3 regions of the Lysinibacillus fusiformis genome follow, and region 3 is predicted to be linked to each of the others. Evidence: riboswitches for the same ligand, from Rfam matches in the RefSeq annotation. Region 3 holds a riboswitch; each other region holds the start of a gene.

Region 1 (5,507 bases), 1.5 Mb from region 3:
TGTGCTAAAGCTTGTTGAACAAGACTAATTTCTTCTTCTGTAAAATTTGGTATTGCATACGTACGTTCCACTAATTGAAATGTACCATATTTTAAGTAAATCTCTGTCGCAGGAAGTGAGATATGGCTCACACCGTACTGTTCATATGCCTCAAATACTTCCTTAACAGTATAGTCTTCCTCTTCAGCAAAAACATGTTCTTGAAATGCTGTATGACCAAAGACTTGCTGCCATTTTCTTTCGACTGATGTAAGAAGGTGTTGAATGGACTTATTGTTGACAAAGACATGCCCTTCATTTAGCTCATATATTAGATAGGATACAATGTTTTGTGCACTATAGATATTACCCATTTTAAACACTCCTTTATCATCAGTTTTTTTGGGAAGAGCAGTTACTGGCTAGGCAACTGCTCTTCTATATATTCAAAAGTGGGGGAGCACTTATGAAAACATTTACCTTTTTTAACAAGAATTTTCGTACCCTTAACTTATTTCCTAGTATATAACAAGGATTTAATTAAGTCAATAATACATATAAAATTACTTGGTATTATTTTTTATAAGGTTCTGATAATTAACGGATGTAGCAATTGGTTGATGTAGCAACGTTTAACGCATTACCAAATGAGGCCAATCGAATGAGAAAATACGTAAACGCTACAACATTCTTCCCTATGTTCTAAAGCTTAGGCTTCTACTGTTTGTTCAGTAGTTGTTGCCTGTGTAATGGCTTGATCTAAATCAGCAATAATATCCTCTATTGCCTCTAAACCGATGGATAAGCGAATGAGCGACTCGGTTACACCAGCTTGAACTAATTCGTCTGCTGATAGTTGCTGATGTGTAGTGGAAGCAGGATGAATAATTAATGACTTAGCATCACCTACATTTGCTACATGTGAAAATAGCTTTACGCTATCAATAAGCTTTCGCCCAGCTTCACGTCCACCTTTAATGCCAAATGTAAGCACTGAACCGAAGCCATTTCTTAAATATTTCTTTGCCAATTCATGTGTTGGAAAATCTTCCAGGCCATTATAATTTACATACTCCACAGATGGGTGGTTTCGTAAATATTCAGCCACTGCCAATGCATTTTCATTGTGTTTAGGGATACGCAAATGAAGCGTTTCTAAACCTTGTAATAAATTAAAGGCAGCATCTGCACTTAATGTTGGACCAAAATCACGTAATAATTGTACGCGTAGCTTCGTAGCAAAGGCCGCAGAAGCTGTATCAATTCCATAACGTAAACCATGGTAAGAAGCATCTGGTTCAGTAAAACCTGGGAATCGACCACTAGTCCAATCAAACTTACCAGCGTCTACAACAACGCCCCCTAAAGTTGTACCATGACCACCTATCCATTTAGTTGCTGAATGTACTACAACATCTGCACCGTATTCAATAGGTGTAGAACCGTAAGGAGAAGCAAACGTACTGTCAATAATTAATGGTAGACCATTATCATGTGCAATTTTAGCTACTGCTTCAATATCTAAAACCTTTAAGCTTGGATTACCATACACTTCAGCAAAGACTGCTTTTGTTTTATCAGTAATCGCCGCCTTGAAATTCTCTGGGTTTGTTTCATCTACAAAAATTGTTTTAATACCATAGTTTGGTAATGTGTTAGCAAATAAATTATAAGTACCACCATATAAAGAACTAGCTGCTACTATCTCATCACCAGCTCCAGCTAGATTTAAAATGGAAAATGCGATAGCTGCTGCACCAGATGAAAGTGCTACTGCTGCTGTTCCACCTTCCAATAAAGCCACACGTTTTTCAAACACATCAACAGTTGGATTGGTAATCCTTGTGTAAATGTTCCCTGCTTCCTCTAAGGCAAAAAGACGTTGCGCATGAGCAGTGTCTTTAAATACGAAAGCAGTTGAGCGATAGACAGGAACTGTTCGAGAACCCGTCACTGGGTCTGGCTCTTGACCGCCATGTAACAGCAATGTTTCTGGTTTAAAATTTGTCATTGTGTACCTCCAAATGGTTATTTTTTTTACGATGGTACCGGAGATGAGGAGGATTTTTCTGTAGAAAACAAAAACCCTCTTCAGCTAAGAAGAGGGTTGCGGTTGCAAGTTTTCCTCCCCTTATCTGCCAGATCCAAGTAAGAATCTGTAGGAATTAGCACCTTAGTAAGCTCGTTACTTACTGGTTGCCGGGCATCATAGGGCCTATCCCTCCGCCGCTCTTGATAAGAGTATGAGATTCAATTTCCATCGTTGTTACACAGTATAAACATAGAGTTTTTTTCTGTCAACATGTAAATTTTATTTTTTCCGAAACTTCTGTCTGCTCTTATACGTAATATGAACGCATACACTATTTTAGAAAAAATTTTGAGAGGAGGATTTTTATGGTAAAGGCCGTGATCACTTTTCTTATTATTGGCTATTTAATTGGCTGTATTCACGGCTCTAAAGTGGCACAGTTTTTATCGGGGGTTGATTTAAAAAAAGCGGGCCACGGCAATGCCGGTGCCTCTAATGCTACTCTTTCCCTCGGCTGGAAATATGGCGTTTTAGTAGCCCTCATCGATATTGGCAAAGGCGTTGTAGCTATTATCGGTGCACATTTTTATCTAGCGGACTTCACTCATTTAACAGAAGAACAAATATGGCTGCTTACCTACATTATGGCTGCTGGGGTCATTTTAGGTCATAATTTCCCTTTCTATATGGGCTTCAATGGCGGAAAAGGAACTGCCTCCATTATCGGAATTTTACTTGCTGTCGATTGGAAGATTGGTTTATTTGCACTTATTTTATTTGTTATTTTATCCTTTGCAACAAATTATTTAATTGTTGGTGTTCTAGAGTTTTATCTCGTTTTTTGTACAGCCACTTATTTATGGATTCCTGGCATTGGCCCAACCATTATAGCTGTTCTTCTTTTTGGCATAGCCATCATCCTGCACATAGAAAATATTAAACGTTTAGTCAATGGTACAGAGCCTAAAGTAACTTCTGCCTTTAAGAAAAAGAAATAATATTTTTATGGATATTTTTGTATTTTTTGTGATCATGTATTTTCTCTTTATCTACTCATATTGCTGTAAAAAACACCTATTCTGCGTAGTTTTTTTTCTACAATAAAAAAGATATATTCTTATCTTAATAAAACATTATCTAGGCCGATGTTATGGATAATAATCGTCATTTTTATCGTAGAAAGGATGAGAAAATATGTCTTCACCAAATCAAGAAGCTTCAAAACGTAATTTAAAGCCACTATGGATTGGCTTGGCCTTCGCTTTACTGATTATTATTACTTTTTTACCTAATAACGGTGATTTACCTATAGCTGGGCAACGAGCTTTAGCCATTTTAGCTTTTGCAGTCATCCTTTGGGTTACAGAGGCCGTTTCATATCCTGTGAGCTCGGCCATGATCATTGCGCTAGTAACTGTTTTACTAGGACTCGCTCCGTCAATGGAGGATCCAACTACAGAGCTAGGAACAGCTAGCGCATTAAAATTATCTTTAAGCGGCTTTAGTAATTCTGCCGTTGCTTTAGTAGCAGCAGCTCTTTTTCTAGCGGCAGCAATGCAAATTACTAATCTACATAAACGACTTGCTCTTTGGATTCTTTCATTGGTAGGAACGAAAACAAAAGCTATCGTATTTGGCGCTATTTTAGTCTCTATCGTCCTCGCATTTTTTGTACCTTCTGCTACAGCACGTGCTGGCGCAGTAGTACCGATATTGCTTGGAATGGTGGCAGCTTTTGGTTTACCACGTGATAGTCGGCTTGCTGCCTTATTAGTTATTACTTCGGTACAAGCAGTTTCCATTTGGAATATCGGTATTAAGACTGCAGCAGCTCAAAATATGGTGGCTTTAAACTTTATCCAAGAGCAATTTAATGTGGATATTTCATGGGGTGCTTGGCTACTTTATGCCGCCCCCTTCTCAATTATTATGTCTATCTTTTTATTTTTCATTATGATTGCTTTAATTAAACCTGAGACTAGCAATATCGAAGGTGGTAAAGAGGTCATCAAAAAACAGCTTGCAGAGCTTGGCCCATTAAAGGCTCCTGAAATTCGTTTAATCATTACATCCGTAGTTTTACTATTTTTCTGGGCAACTGAAGGAAAGCTACATCCATTTGATACGACAACAGTCACAATTATTGCTATCGCTATTCTATTAATGCCTAAAATCGGTGTGTATTCGTGGAAGGAAGTTGAGCCTCATATTCCATGGGGAACAATTATCGTCTTTGCGGTAGGCATTATGTTAGGAACCATTTTACTAAATACGCAAGGTGCTGCATGGTTATCAGATAAAGTTTTTGGTTCACTCGGGCTAGATACTATGCCTTTACTAGCAACCATCGCACTCGTAACTTTATTTAACATTTTGATTCATTTAGGCTTTGCAAGCGCAACTAGCTTAGCCTCAGCACTTATACCTGTGTTTATCGTTTTAGCCTCCACATTAACGGCTAATGTTGATCAAGTTGGTTTTGTTATTGTGCAACAATTCGTCATAAGCTTTGGCTTCTTATTACCAATTAGTGCACCACAAAACATGCTTGCCTATGGTACAGGCTCCTTTACAACAAAGGATTTCTTGAAATCTGGAATTCCATTAACCATTATCGGTTTCCTTCTCGTACTTTTGTTCTCTGCAACTTATTGGAAATGGATTGGATTATTATAGACTTTCATTAAATTAAAACGTAAAAGCCTTGAAGAAACAGACTATCTGTCCTTCAAGGCTTTTAAGATAAGACTATTGTTTCGTAAAAGCAGGGTCTTTCATCGTACCGTTTTTCGCATAGTTAACGTGCCATGATAGTGCTTTTTCTAGGTCATGTGGTGTGTGATGTCCACCCGTTGCCTCATTGGCATCATTAAAGTACTGCCACAGCTGCTCCCTATAATCAGGATGTGCACAATTATCAATGATAAGTCCCACTCGTTCTTTTGGAGCAAGTCCTCGTAAATCTGCTACGCCCTGTTCAGTTACAATGACATCAACATCATGCTCCGTATGATCCACATGTGAGACCATTGGGACAATACTTGAAATATCTCCACCCTTAGCATAAGACTTTGTCACAAAAATTCCTAAACGTGCATTACGAGCAAAGTCACCAGACCCTCCGATACCATTCATCATCTTTGTACCAGAAACGTGTGTGGAATTCACATTGCCGTAAATATCTAATTCCAACGCCGTATTCACTGAAATTAATCCGAGTCGACGAATAATTTCAGGCTGATTTGAAATTTCTTGAGGGCGCAGCACTAATTTATCCGCATATTTTTCAAAATTCCCATAAACACGGTTTCCTACTTGCTCAGAAAGGGTAATAGAAGTAGCAGATGCAAATTTTACTTTCCCTGCATCAATTAATTCAAATACTGCATCCTGGAGAACTTCTGAATAAACTTCTAAGTTCTCGAACTCAGAATCTTTAAAGCCGAGCAATACAGCATTCGCTACTGAGCCTACCCCAGATTGAATTGGTCGTAAA
Region 2 (5,507 bases), 1.6 Mb from region 3:
TTTGCACAAGGATGATTAAGATAAAGACAGTTGCATACATCACATCAACCTCATAGCGTAAATGACCATAACGATAGGCAAGGTCACCTAATCCGCCAGCACCAACCATTCCTGCCATTGCCGTTGCACCAATTAATCCAATTGTGGCAATCGTTAAGCCTAAAATAATAGATGGACGAGCTTCACGTAATAGTACATGCCAAATAATATGACGACGTTTAATACCCATGGCTGTGTAAGCTTCTACCACTCCTGAATCCACTTCTAAAAGCGCAGATTCCATCAATCGTGCAATATAAGGAGCTGTGTAAACAACTAACGGAACGATTACACCTTTAACACCAATTGTTGTACCAACAATTAACTTGGTAAAAGGTAAGATGAAGAATAATAAAATGATAAATGGCACAGAGCGGACAATATTGATGAATAGATTAAAAAACTGATAGAAAAATTTATTTTCAAAGGATTGTCCTGGTCGTGTTAAAACGATTAATAGCCCTAATGGAATACCAATTAGAATGGAGAACAACAATGAAATTCCGACCATTTGAAATGTTTCGATAATTGCTTTGCCAATAACATCTGACCAATCTGTAAAGAAACTTTGGATACTACTCATTGAACGCACCTCCTAATTCTTCCACTGCCACGCCATTTTCCGAAAAATAAGTTAGCGCCTTTTGAACAATCTGCGTCTCGCCATGTAGATGCACCACAATATTGCCGACAATGCCGTTTTTTAATTCAATAATATTAGCCGTTAAAATATTTGGTTGCACATCGTATACCTTAGTGACTTCTGCTAATAATGGCTTACCAGTGCTTTCGCCAAGGAATGTTAAACGGATTACACTACCTGAAACATTTAATTGCTCAATAAGAGAAGGGGATAAATTACGTTGTGAAATTGTATTTAAAAACTTTCGCGTTGTAGGGTGCTTCGGTTTTGCAAAAAGTTCTATAGCTGTGCCGAATTCCACAACTTTCCCTGATTCTAGAACAGAAACCTCATCGCAAATTTTTTGAATCACATTCATTTCATGTGTAATGAGCAGAATCGTAATGCCTAATTCACGGTTAATTTTTAACAACAATTCAAGAATGGCTTCTGTTGTCTCAGGGTCAAGTGCACTTGTTGCTTCATCACTAAGTAAAATCTCTGGCTCCTGTGCCAAGGCACGTGCAATAGCCACACGTTGTTTTTGACCACCTGAAAGTTGATTTGGGTAACTATCTAGTTTATCTGTTAAGCCTACAATTTCAGCATATTTAGCTACACGGTTTTTTACTTCCGTCTCTTTATAGCCTAGTAGCTTTAAGGGAACGGCAATATTATTGTAAACTGTTGCTGTTTTTAATAGATTAAAGTGCTGGAAAATCATCCCGATTTTTTGGCGTGTTTGACGTAATTCATGAAGAGAAAGGGTCGTAATGTCTACATTGTCTATCACTACTTTTCCTGCTGTAGGACGTTCTAGTAGATTAACACAACGAATGAGTGTACTTTTACCAGCACCACTATAGCCGATCACACCATGAATTTGTCCCTTTTTTACATGAAGATTGATCCCATCCACAGCTTTAATGATGCCTTTTTTCGACTTGAATTCTTTTGAGATATTTTGTAATTGAATCATGCGATTGTTTGCTCCTTTCTCAACCTTCTAAAAAGCAAGAATCTGCTCGTCTTCCCATAGAGGAATTTCGGCAGATTCTTCGGCTTATAGAAGCTTCCTGAATGTATTACCAGCTAGGGATTACTGAACCTTTGAATTCTTCTTCGATGAATTGACGTACTTCATCAGATTGGTAAGCCTCAACGAACTTTTTAATTGTTGGGTCATTTTCATTTTCAGCGCGTACGACAATGTAGTTCACGTATGGAGAGTCAGTAGATTCCAATAAAATAGAGTCGTCTTTAGGGTTAATGCCAGCTTCTAATGCGAAGTTTGTATTTATAGCTGCTACATCTACTTCACTAAGCTGTTTAGGAATTTGAGCTGCTTCTAATTCAATGAATTTTAAATTCTTTTTGTTTTCTTCTACATCACGGATCGAGGCTGTTAAGTCTGCGCCATCTTTTAGCTTAATATAGCCAGCTTCTTGTAAAACAAAGAGGGCACGTGCTCCATTCGTTGGGTCATTTGGTAGGCCAAACGTTGCACCATCCGGAATGTCATCAAAGGATTTATATTTTTCAGAGTAGATACCCATTGGATTCAAAATCGTTTTGCCCACTGGGACTAAATCTGTATCATGATCTTTATTAAATGTATCGAGGAAAGGTTCGTGTTGATAGCTGTTCGCATCAAGATCACCTTCAGCTAAGGAAGTATTAGGTAAAACATAGTCAGAAAATGATTTTAGCTCTACTTCTAGCCCTTTTTCTTTTGCTACTTTAGCTGCTACTTCTGCAATTTGCTCATGTGGACCAGAAGTGACACCTACGACGATTTTCTTTTCATCAATTGCCTCTGCTTGGCCTTTACTATCTTCTTTAGAGCCACAGCCTGCTAGCGCTGCTACTAATGTTAAACTTGCTAAACCTACTAAAAATTTATTTTTCTTTTTCATGAAAACTACCTCCAAGATTGTTTTTATCGGTTTTTTGAAAATAAAAAAACTCTCTTACAAACTAAGAGAGGCTCATGAAAAGATGTCCTCTCTTATCTATCAAACGAAGATCGTTTGCAGGATTTAGCACCTTCCTTTAAAAAGGAGGTTGCCGAGCTTCATAGGGCCAGTCCCTCAGCTACTCTTGATAAGAGATTTATAATATTTTTTTGTAATTCCGATAGAACTAATATAATTTATAGGGTATAGTAAGTCAATAATTAATTTTTAAAATTTTTATATAATTATAATATTTCGACGTGAAAGAGGGATAACAATGTCTGTGAGAGTTAATTATGGTATAGGTTCATTTGGTAGGGTTATTAGTGCTCGACTTCTAATAGGGACAGATATCATTGAGGGAATTGAGGCGCTCTGTGAAGAGAATCATATTGAGTCAGCAACGATTGTTAGCTGTATTGGTAGCTTTCAAAAAAGTAGCTTTGTATATTTAGTGCCAGATGCAACAGCTCAGATTCAAGTTCGTTTTAGTGATGTGGTTAAAAAAGATGGACCACTTGAATTTATTCAAGGCTCTGGTGTGGTGTGTAAGCGTGACGGGGGATATGAAACACATTTCCATGGTTCTATGAGCGATCAATGGGGTGTTGTGTCAGGTGGGCATTTAATAAAAGGGGGAAATCCTGTTATTACTGCTGACATAGTACTGGCTGAGGTACAAGGTATTCAACATATTCGAAAATTGGATGATGAAACAGGTCATGTTCAATTTTATCCATTAGAAAATGGTTTAGGGCAGCCAAGGAAAATCGAAAAATAATGATCCTGTAGCTAGAGTTAGCTACAGGACACATGTTGTGGAAAAAAGATCATGTCACTAGCAGAAATAGACCTTTTAGCAAGGTGAGGGGTTGATTTCCGTTCCGCCAGCGTCCTTTCCAGGGGGCGTCCGATGAGCCGCTTCACTCACTTCCGTTCGCTCCAAGGTCTCCTCTGTGACGCTAAATCCTCCTAGGAGTGACGCTGGCTCCACTCCAATCAACCATTCTGTAAAAATGTCTTTCCCTCTTTCATACTAGTAGTAGTGAACAAAATAACTCATTATTTGTATGATTAGAGAGAGGATAGGCTCTTATTTTCAATGTGGAGAGATGATTAGTCACAACAACCCTCAATAAAAATGAGTAGTGTACACCTTCATTTTATTTGTACAACCTTTGTTAAGACGATAACACTTTTATGGATTGGGGTGGAAGGCCTTTTCACCTTTCACAAATAATCTATTGATGACATTGTCATTTGTTAAATAATTGTAATTGCTCGATTCTATGGATTGCTTCACGTAAACGTTCCTCGCTTACCAACAAACCGATACGGATGTAACCTTCGCCATATTGACCGAAACCATTGCCAGCTGCCACAGCAATATCAGCTTTTTCAAGCAATAGATCGGCAAATTGTTCGCTTGTATAGCCTAGTGGTACAGGGAGCCATGCGAAGAAGGAGCCTTTTGGAGCCGTAACATGCCAGCCGATTCTTTGAGCTTCTTCAATGAGTACATTTCGGCGACGCTCATAAGTAGCTCGTAGTTCATCCGCACATTGTTGGGAAGCTGTCAGTGCTACTGCTGCTGCTTGTTGAATAGCAGGGAATTGACTACAAAACAGATGATCCTGAATAAGATTAATAGCAGCAATAATCTCGGCATTCCCAACGGCGAAGCCTATACGCCAGCCTGCCATATTATAGGTTTTCGATAGGGTATACATTTCAATCCCAACTTCTTTTGCACCCTCTGCTTGTAGGAAGCTAATTGGTTTATTACCGTCAAATCCTATTGCTCCATAAGCAAAATCGTGTGATACGATAATATTGTGTTCCTTCGCAAAACGAACGGTTTCTTCAAAAAACGCGAGTGTTGCTGTACCACCTGTAGGATTGTTCGGGTAATTTAGGTAAAGTAGCTTTGCCTTTTCTTTCACTTCATCAGATAATGCATCATAATCAGGTAAGAAATCATTTTCAGCAAAAAGTGGCATCACTTCAAAATTAACATCCCCTAATACGACACCTGATAAGTAATCTGGATAGCCAGGGTCTGGTAAGAGCATCGTGTCGCCAGGGTTTAACACAGCTAAAGGTAGTTCAACTAGACCTATTTTTGTCCCACCAAGAATCGCTACCTCTGTGTCAGGATTTAGTTCCACATGATATTCACGTTGATAAAAGTCGGCAGCTGCTTGGCGTAATTCAGCAATACCTCGAAATGGTGAATATTTATGGTTTTGTGGGTTTTCAGCCGCCTCCTGTAATGCTTGAATGATGTGAGGAGGCGTGGGTTGGTCGGGATTTCCTTGCCCAAGGTTAATGACATCACGTCCTTCTTCTAAGGCTGTGTTTACTTTTTGAACGAGTGCTGCAAAAAATTGAGTGGGTAGTTGCTGTAGTTTTTTAGAGAATTCCATGCATAATCACCTTTTTCAGAATATAATAATTATTATTGAAGAATATGAAGCAAATAGTATTACTTTTTCTGTTAATTGTCTAGAGGAGGAATAGATATGAAAATCGGTTGTATTCAATTAAATGTTGGCTTTGGCAAAGTTGAAGAAAATTTTGCACGTGCTGAGGATAAGATTCGAGAAGCTGCAAAACAAGGGGCAGAAATTATTGTGTTACCTGAAATGTGGAATACAGGCTATGCTTTGGAAAAACTGCCTGAGCTAGCGGATAGCGATGGGGGGCGGACAAAAGCCTTTTTAGCTAAACTAGCTAAGGAACTAGATGTACATATTGTAGGTGGCTCTGTTTCAACAAAGAAAGGCGACAAATTTTATAATACGATGTATACCTTTGATCGTAATGGAGAGCTTGTAGGGGAATATAGCAAGGCACATCTTTTCCGTTTAATGGACGAGCATCTTTACTTA
Region 3 (5,507 bases):
CCGATAATTCCAGCCATCGCAGTATAACCTACAAGGGCAACAGCCGTTACAGTGATACCAGAAATTAAAGCTGGTAATGATTCAGGGATCAATACTTTCCAAATAATTGTAGAAGTTTTTGCCCCCATTGAACGGGCTGCTTCTATAACACCTTTATCAATTTCGCGTAACGCAATTAATACCATACGAGCATAAAATGGTGCTGCACCGATAATTAATGCTGGTAACGCCGCATTAGCTCCTCGAATTGTACCAAGTAAAAACTTCGTAAATGGAATTAATAAAATAATTAATACGATAAATGGAATGGAACGGAAAATATTAACGAGTGATCCTGTTAAAAAGCTAACGATTTTATTTGCCCATAACTGATTGGGGCTAGTTAAAAATAGAACGATACCAATGGCTAACCCAAGAATAAATGTCACAACCGTAGAAATAGCTGTCATATACAATGTTTCATACGTAGCTTGCCACATATTTTCCCAGTCTACATTCGGAAAGAGATTAGTTAGCATTTGCAATCACCTCCGTTTGTACTTCGACTGTATTTAAATAACGAAGGGCTTCAGCCACGTTTGTCTTCGAGCCATCAATTTGCACAATCAGTGTACCGTATGCACCATTTTTTGTTTGTGAAATATTACCATGAACAATACTTACTTCTACATCAAATTGTTTCACAAGATGTGAGATAACAGGCTGTTCTGTTTTTTCACCAACAAAAATCAGTTTGACAAGTTGTCCAGTTGGATAGTTTGTTTTGATTTGTGCCACCGTATCCTGTGTTTCCTTTGTGTCTGTAATTTGAGATACAAACTTTTTGGTAATGGCCGCTTGTGGTGCTTGGAAGACTTGTAATACCTCACCACGTTCCACAATTTCGCCTGCCTCCATCACCGCTACACGATGACAAATTTTGCGGATGACATGCATTTCATGTGTAATCAGGACGATTGTTAAGCCTAAGCGTTCATTTATATCAACGAGTAAATCGAGAATGGCATCCGTCGTTTCAGGATCGAGTGCCGATGTCGCCTCATCACATAGTAAAACTTCTGGATTATTCGCTAATGCACGGGCAATCCCTACACGTTGCTTTTGTCCACCGGAAAGCTGGGATGGATATGCCTTATCACGTCCTTCTAGGCCTACAAGTGCAATTAATTCCTTTACACGTGCTTCACGTTGAGCCTTTGGAAAACCAGCGATTTCTAAAGGGAAAGCAATATTTTCAGCCACTGTTCTCGACCAAAGTAAATTGAAATGCTGGAAAATCATACTTACCTTTTGTCTAGCTGCTCGAAGCTTTTGCCCTTTTATCGATGAAAATTCTTGATTGTTCACCGTTACTGTTCCTGTTGTCGGTTTCTCTAAACCGTTTAATAAACGAATCATGGTACTTTTACCAGCGCCACTATAGCCGATAATGCCAAAAATTTCACCTTTATTGATGGTAAGGTTGACGTCTTTGACTGCCGTTAATTCGCCATTTGCTGTTTTGTATTTCTTTGTAATATTTTGAAGCTGGATCATAGCGAATACTCCTTTTCTCATATAGAAAACCCCTTCACTCACAGACAAGTAGAAGGGGTCACGTATTATACGTTAAACCGTTCTCTCATCTTTCAAAGAAAAATCTTTGGGTGATTTGGCACCTTTTCACATTGTGATGGTTGCCGGGCTTCATAGGGCACTTCCCTCCGCCACTCTTCATAAGAGTTCGATATATTTAATGTTTTAGTAATATATTTGATACTTTACCACGCTAGTAAAGTTCAGTCAATTGATTTTTTTAACAATTCATATAAAAATGGTACGGATTGAAAAGCATAAATCTTTTCTGTCACTTTTTCGCCATCACTGATGAGTAGACATGGAACACTTTCAATTTGATGCTCATAGGCTATGTGTTCCAAAAAATTGATATTCGCTTTGCCAATTTGTAGCTGTGGCAGTAATTGTTCAATAATGGACATCATTTTGGATGCCACTGCGCACGTTCCACACATTGGTGTATATAAATAAAATGCAGCTGTCTCTCCCGACTGTTGGGCCGCTGCCCACTGCTCTGTTGACCATTCTTCCATTTACTCACGCAACCTTACAAAATATATTCATTATGGATTGAGAAATGTGCACGCAGTAAAATCATTGCTAACACTTTTCTTGGTGTTGTCTCTACTTCCTTGTACGTTGGCATTGTACGAAGGTGCTCAGCTTCTGGATAATGTCTGTCCATTAATGCACGTAGCTTATCACCAGAAGTATCTGCATCAAAAAAAGTAAATAGCTCACAGCCCTCGTAGGGATCAAGTAGTTCTTCTAATTGATGCACACCAATTGTGCCGTTCGTACATAGTATTGTAACATTCTCATTTAAAATAGGCTCAATTTGTAGCTTATCTGAGCGTCCTTCTACTATCAAGCATTTTCCCTCGAACATTACGCCACCTCCATTTAGAGATCCCACTTATAAGTCATTATATAACAAAAAACGCCGGTAGTTTCCGACGTTTTTTGATTATGGCTTGTCTTATTCAGCGATCATTTCTTCGTATTGCTCTGCTGTCATTAGTTTCTCAATTTCTGATGCATCAGCAGGCTCAACAACGATCATCCATGCTTTTTCATATGGTGATTCATTAACGAATTCTGGGCTATCTTCTAAATCTGCATTTACTTCAACTACAGTACCTGAGATTGGTGCGTATAATTCAGAAACAGTTTTTACTGATTCTACGCTACCGAATGGATCATCTGTTTTGATTTCGTCGCCAACTTGTGGAAGCTCAACGAATACGATATCTCCTAATTCAGATTGTGCGAAGTGAGTAATACCAATACGTACTTTTCCATCTTCTACTTTTACCCATTCATGTTCTTCAGAGTATCGTAAGTCTTTAGGTGTGCTCATGCAAAAAACCCCTCCATAAATATGTAATATATTCACTTTCAGTTTGCCATACTTCTCCTATAAATACAAGGTTAAATACGTTATTTCCAAGCTTGCTCAAAATCTGCTTCTTTAAAACCTAAAGTAACTTTTTTTCCATCTGTGACGATGGGACGTTTAATTAACATACCGTCGGAAGCAAGTAGCTCAAGCTGTTCATCCTCAGTCATTTCCGCTAACTTGTCTTTTAAGCCCAGCTCACGATATTTCATACCAGAGGTATTAAAAAACTTCTTCAAAGGCTGTCCACTAGCTTGCCAAATAGCTGTTAATTCTTCCTTAGTTGGCGGTTGCTCTGCGATATGTACCTCTTCATAGGAAACCTCATGCTCATTTAACCACTTCTGTGCCTTTTTACATGTTGTACATTTCGGATAATGGAAAAATTGAATCGTCATTACAATGCTCCTCTTCTGTCTTTTTCTGTAGTATACCATCATAGTTGTTTTCAATGGTGAACTTCACTCTTTTTTGTAAGTTTATCCATCAGTTTCACATTTTTATCCGTCTCTTTTACGATTCTATCCACCAATTTTGCACTTCTATCCATCTCATATAAAAAACCTAGCTATCTTTTGCAGATAGCTAGGCTAGGTGTGCGCTATTAAACAATATATTTTTCAGCATCAATTAGTTTAACTGAAGCCTCACGCTTCTTCGCAATTAAATTGTATGGATTATTGCGCGTTAGCTTACGCAGTGCAGATAATGTCATACGGGCTGCATCGCCATCTGCTGAAGCAAGAATTGTATCTTTTGCTTCTTTTTCGATTTCTGCGAATGCTTCTTGGCAGAAGATTTGTGTGTATAGCAATTTTTGATGAGCTTTTTCAGCGCCGTCACGAGCAATTGCCTTTTCTGTACGTAAGACAGCTGATTCCATCGCAAATAATTGGTTAGCGATATTGGCAATGTTCACCAATACTTCTTGCTCTTGATCAAGTTTTGCGCCAAAGCGTTGTGCTGCTAAGCCTGCAGCTAATACCGCAATCTTCTTCGCATTTTTCACTAAATATTTTTCTTGCGCTAGCGGCTCTGTACCGATATCTTCTGGCATTAGCATGAGCAGCTCTTGCTGTAAACTTTGAGCAACTTGTAATAGAGGAAGCTCACCTTTTAGTGCCTTTTTCATAAATGTACCAGGTACTATCATGCGGTTAATTTCGTTTGTGCCTTCAAAAATTCGATTAATACGAGAATCACGGTAAATACGCTCTACCTCATACTCAGCCATAAAGCCATAACCGCCATGAAGTTGTACTGCTTCATCTGCAATATAGTCTAATGTTTCTGAACCGAATACTTTGGCAATCGAGCATTCAATAGCATATTCAGCAATCGCACCTGCAATCACTTTTCCTTGCTTTTGCTCTTCTAGACTTAATTGGCTTAAGCGATCTTCAAATAAACCAACAGTACGATAGTTTAATGATTCTGAAGCATACAATTGAGAAGCCATTGTTGATAATTTCTCTTTTGTCAGATTGAAATCAGAAAGCTTTGTTTTAAATTGCTGACGTTGGTTTGTATACTGAATAGCTAACTCCAATGCACGTTTAGATCCACCAATTGTGCCCACGCCAAGTTTATAACGACCAATGTTTAAAATATTGAACGCAATGACATGACCACGACCAATTTCACCTAATAGATTTTCTACAGGTACTTCCGCATCTTCTAATACTAATGTACGAGTAGATGATGATTTAATCCCCATTTTCTTCTCTTCTGGGCCTACTGAAACACCAGTGTATGCTCGTTCTACGATAAATGCAGAGAATTTATCGCCATCAATTTTTGCGTAGACAACAAATACATCAGCAAAGCCTGCATTCGTAATCCATTGCTTTTCACCATTTAAAATATAATGTGTACCAGCTTCATTTAATTTCGCAGTCGTTTTTGCACCTAAAGCATCAGAACCTGAGCCTGGCTCTGTTAATGCATAAGCAGCAATTAATTCACCTGAAGCAAGCTTAGGTAAATATTTTTTCTTTTGATCTTCATTACCGAATAGAACAATTGGTAATGACCCAATACCAACATGGGCACCATGTGTGATAGAGAAACCACCTGCAACAGACATTTTTTCAGCGATTAAAGCTGAAGAAACTTTGTCTAATCCAAGCCCTTCGTATTCTTCAGGCACATCTGCTCCAAGTAAGCCTAATTCGCCTGCACTTTTTAGGAGACGCACTGAATGCTCAAATTCATGGTGCTCTAAATTTTCAACTACTGGTAAGACTTCATTTGCCACATATTCCTCTGTTGTTTTAGCAATCATTTTATGCTCGTCAGTGAAATCTTCCGGTGTAAATACACGATCTAATTCCACATCTTCAATAAGAAATCCGCCGCCTTTAATGAAATCAGTTGTTTTTTCAGTCATGATAAATTCCTCCCAATATATCGTTTTGTTAGTTGATTCCCCTAATGATCATGTATAGAAAAGCTTGATGTATACAATGTTCGGAGGCAACCGTAAACAGTACACCTCAAGCTGATCTAGCTAAAATTATAAAATTTCAAATACGCCAGCAGCGCCCATACC

Evidence for each region. A riboswitch is a leader RNA that binds a small molecule or an ion and turns the genes downstream of it on or off. The one in region 3 is predicted to bind S-adenosylmethionine.
Region 1: linked by a shared signal. The riboswitch ahead of JTI58_RS11060 (O-acetylhomoserine aminocarboxypropyltransferase/cysteine synthase family protein) and the one ahead of JTI58_RS03705 (methionine ABC transporter ATP-binding protein) in region 3 are both predicted to bind S-adenosylmethionine.
Region 2: linked by a shared signal. The riboswitch ahead of JTI58_RS11405 (MetQ/NlpA family ABC transporter substrate-binding protein) and the one ahead of JTI58_RS03705 (methionine ABC transporter ATP-binding protein) in region 3 are both predicted to bind S-adenosylmethionine.

Annotation. Positions count from the first base shown of each region.
Region 1 covers NZ_CP070490.1:2,233,064-2,238,570, reverse strand. Annotated here, with positions in the region: gene JTI58_RS11065 (hypothetical protein) at 1-353, opposite strand, end outside; gene JTI58_RS11060 (O-acetylhomoserine aminocarboxypropyltransferase/cysteine synthase family protein) at 689-1,990, opposite strand; SAM riboswitch class I at 2,108-2,221, opposite strand; gene JTI58_RS11055 (glycerol-3-phosphate acyltransferase) at 2,377-3,009, shown strand; gene JTI58_RS11050 (SLC13 family permease) at 3,206-4,687, shown strand; gene JTI58_RS11045 (succinyl-CoA:acetate CoA-transferase ScpC) at 4,760-5,507, opposite strand, start outside.
Region 2 covers NZ_CP070490.1:2,319,095-2,324,601, forward strand. Annotated here, with positions in the region: gene JTI58_RS11395 (methionine ABC transporter permease) at 1-622, opposite strand, end outside; gene JTI58_RS11400 (methionine ABC transporter ATP-binding protein) at 615-1,640, opposite strand; gene JTI58_RS11405 (MetQ/NlpA family ABC transporter substrate-binding protein) at 1,747-2,577, opposite strand; SAM riboswitch class I at 2,667-2,771, opposite strand; gene JTI58_RS11410 (PPC domain-containing DNA-binding protein) at 2,894-3,397, shown strand; gene JTI58_RS11415 (pyridoxal phosphate-dependent aminotransferase) at 3,873-5,042, opposite strand; gene JTI58_RS11420 (carbon-nitrogen family hydrolase) at 5,139-5,507, shown strand, end outside.
Region 3 covers NZ_CP070490.1:730,297-735,803, forward strand. Annotated here, with positions in the region: gene JTI58_RS03700 (methionine ABC transporter permease) at 1-518, opposite strand, end outside; gene JTI58_RS03705 (methionine ABC transporter ATP-binding protein) at 508-1,536, opposite strand; SAM riboswitch class I at 1,619-1,722, opposite strand; gene JTI58_RS03710 (thioredoxin family protein) at 1,779-2,090, opposite strand; gene JTI58_RS03715 (toprim domain-containing protein) at 2,105-2,446, opposite strand; gene gcvH (glycine cleavage system protein GcvH) at 2,537-2,917, opposite strand; gene JTI58_RS03725 (arsenate reductase family protein) at 2,998-3,354, opposite strand; gene JTI58_RS03730 (acyl-CoA dehydrogenase FadE) at 3,561-5,345, opposite strand; gene JTI58_RS03735 (acetyl-CoA C-acetyltransferase) at 5,472-5,507, opposite strand, start outside.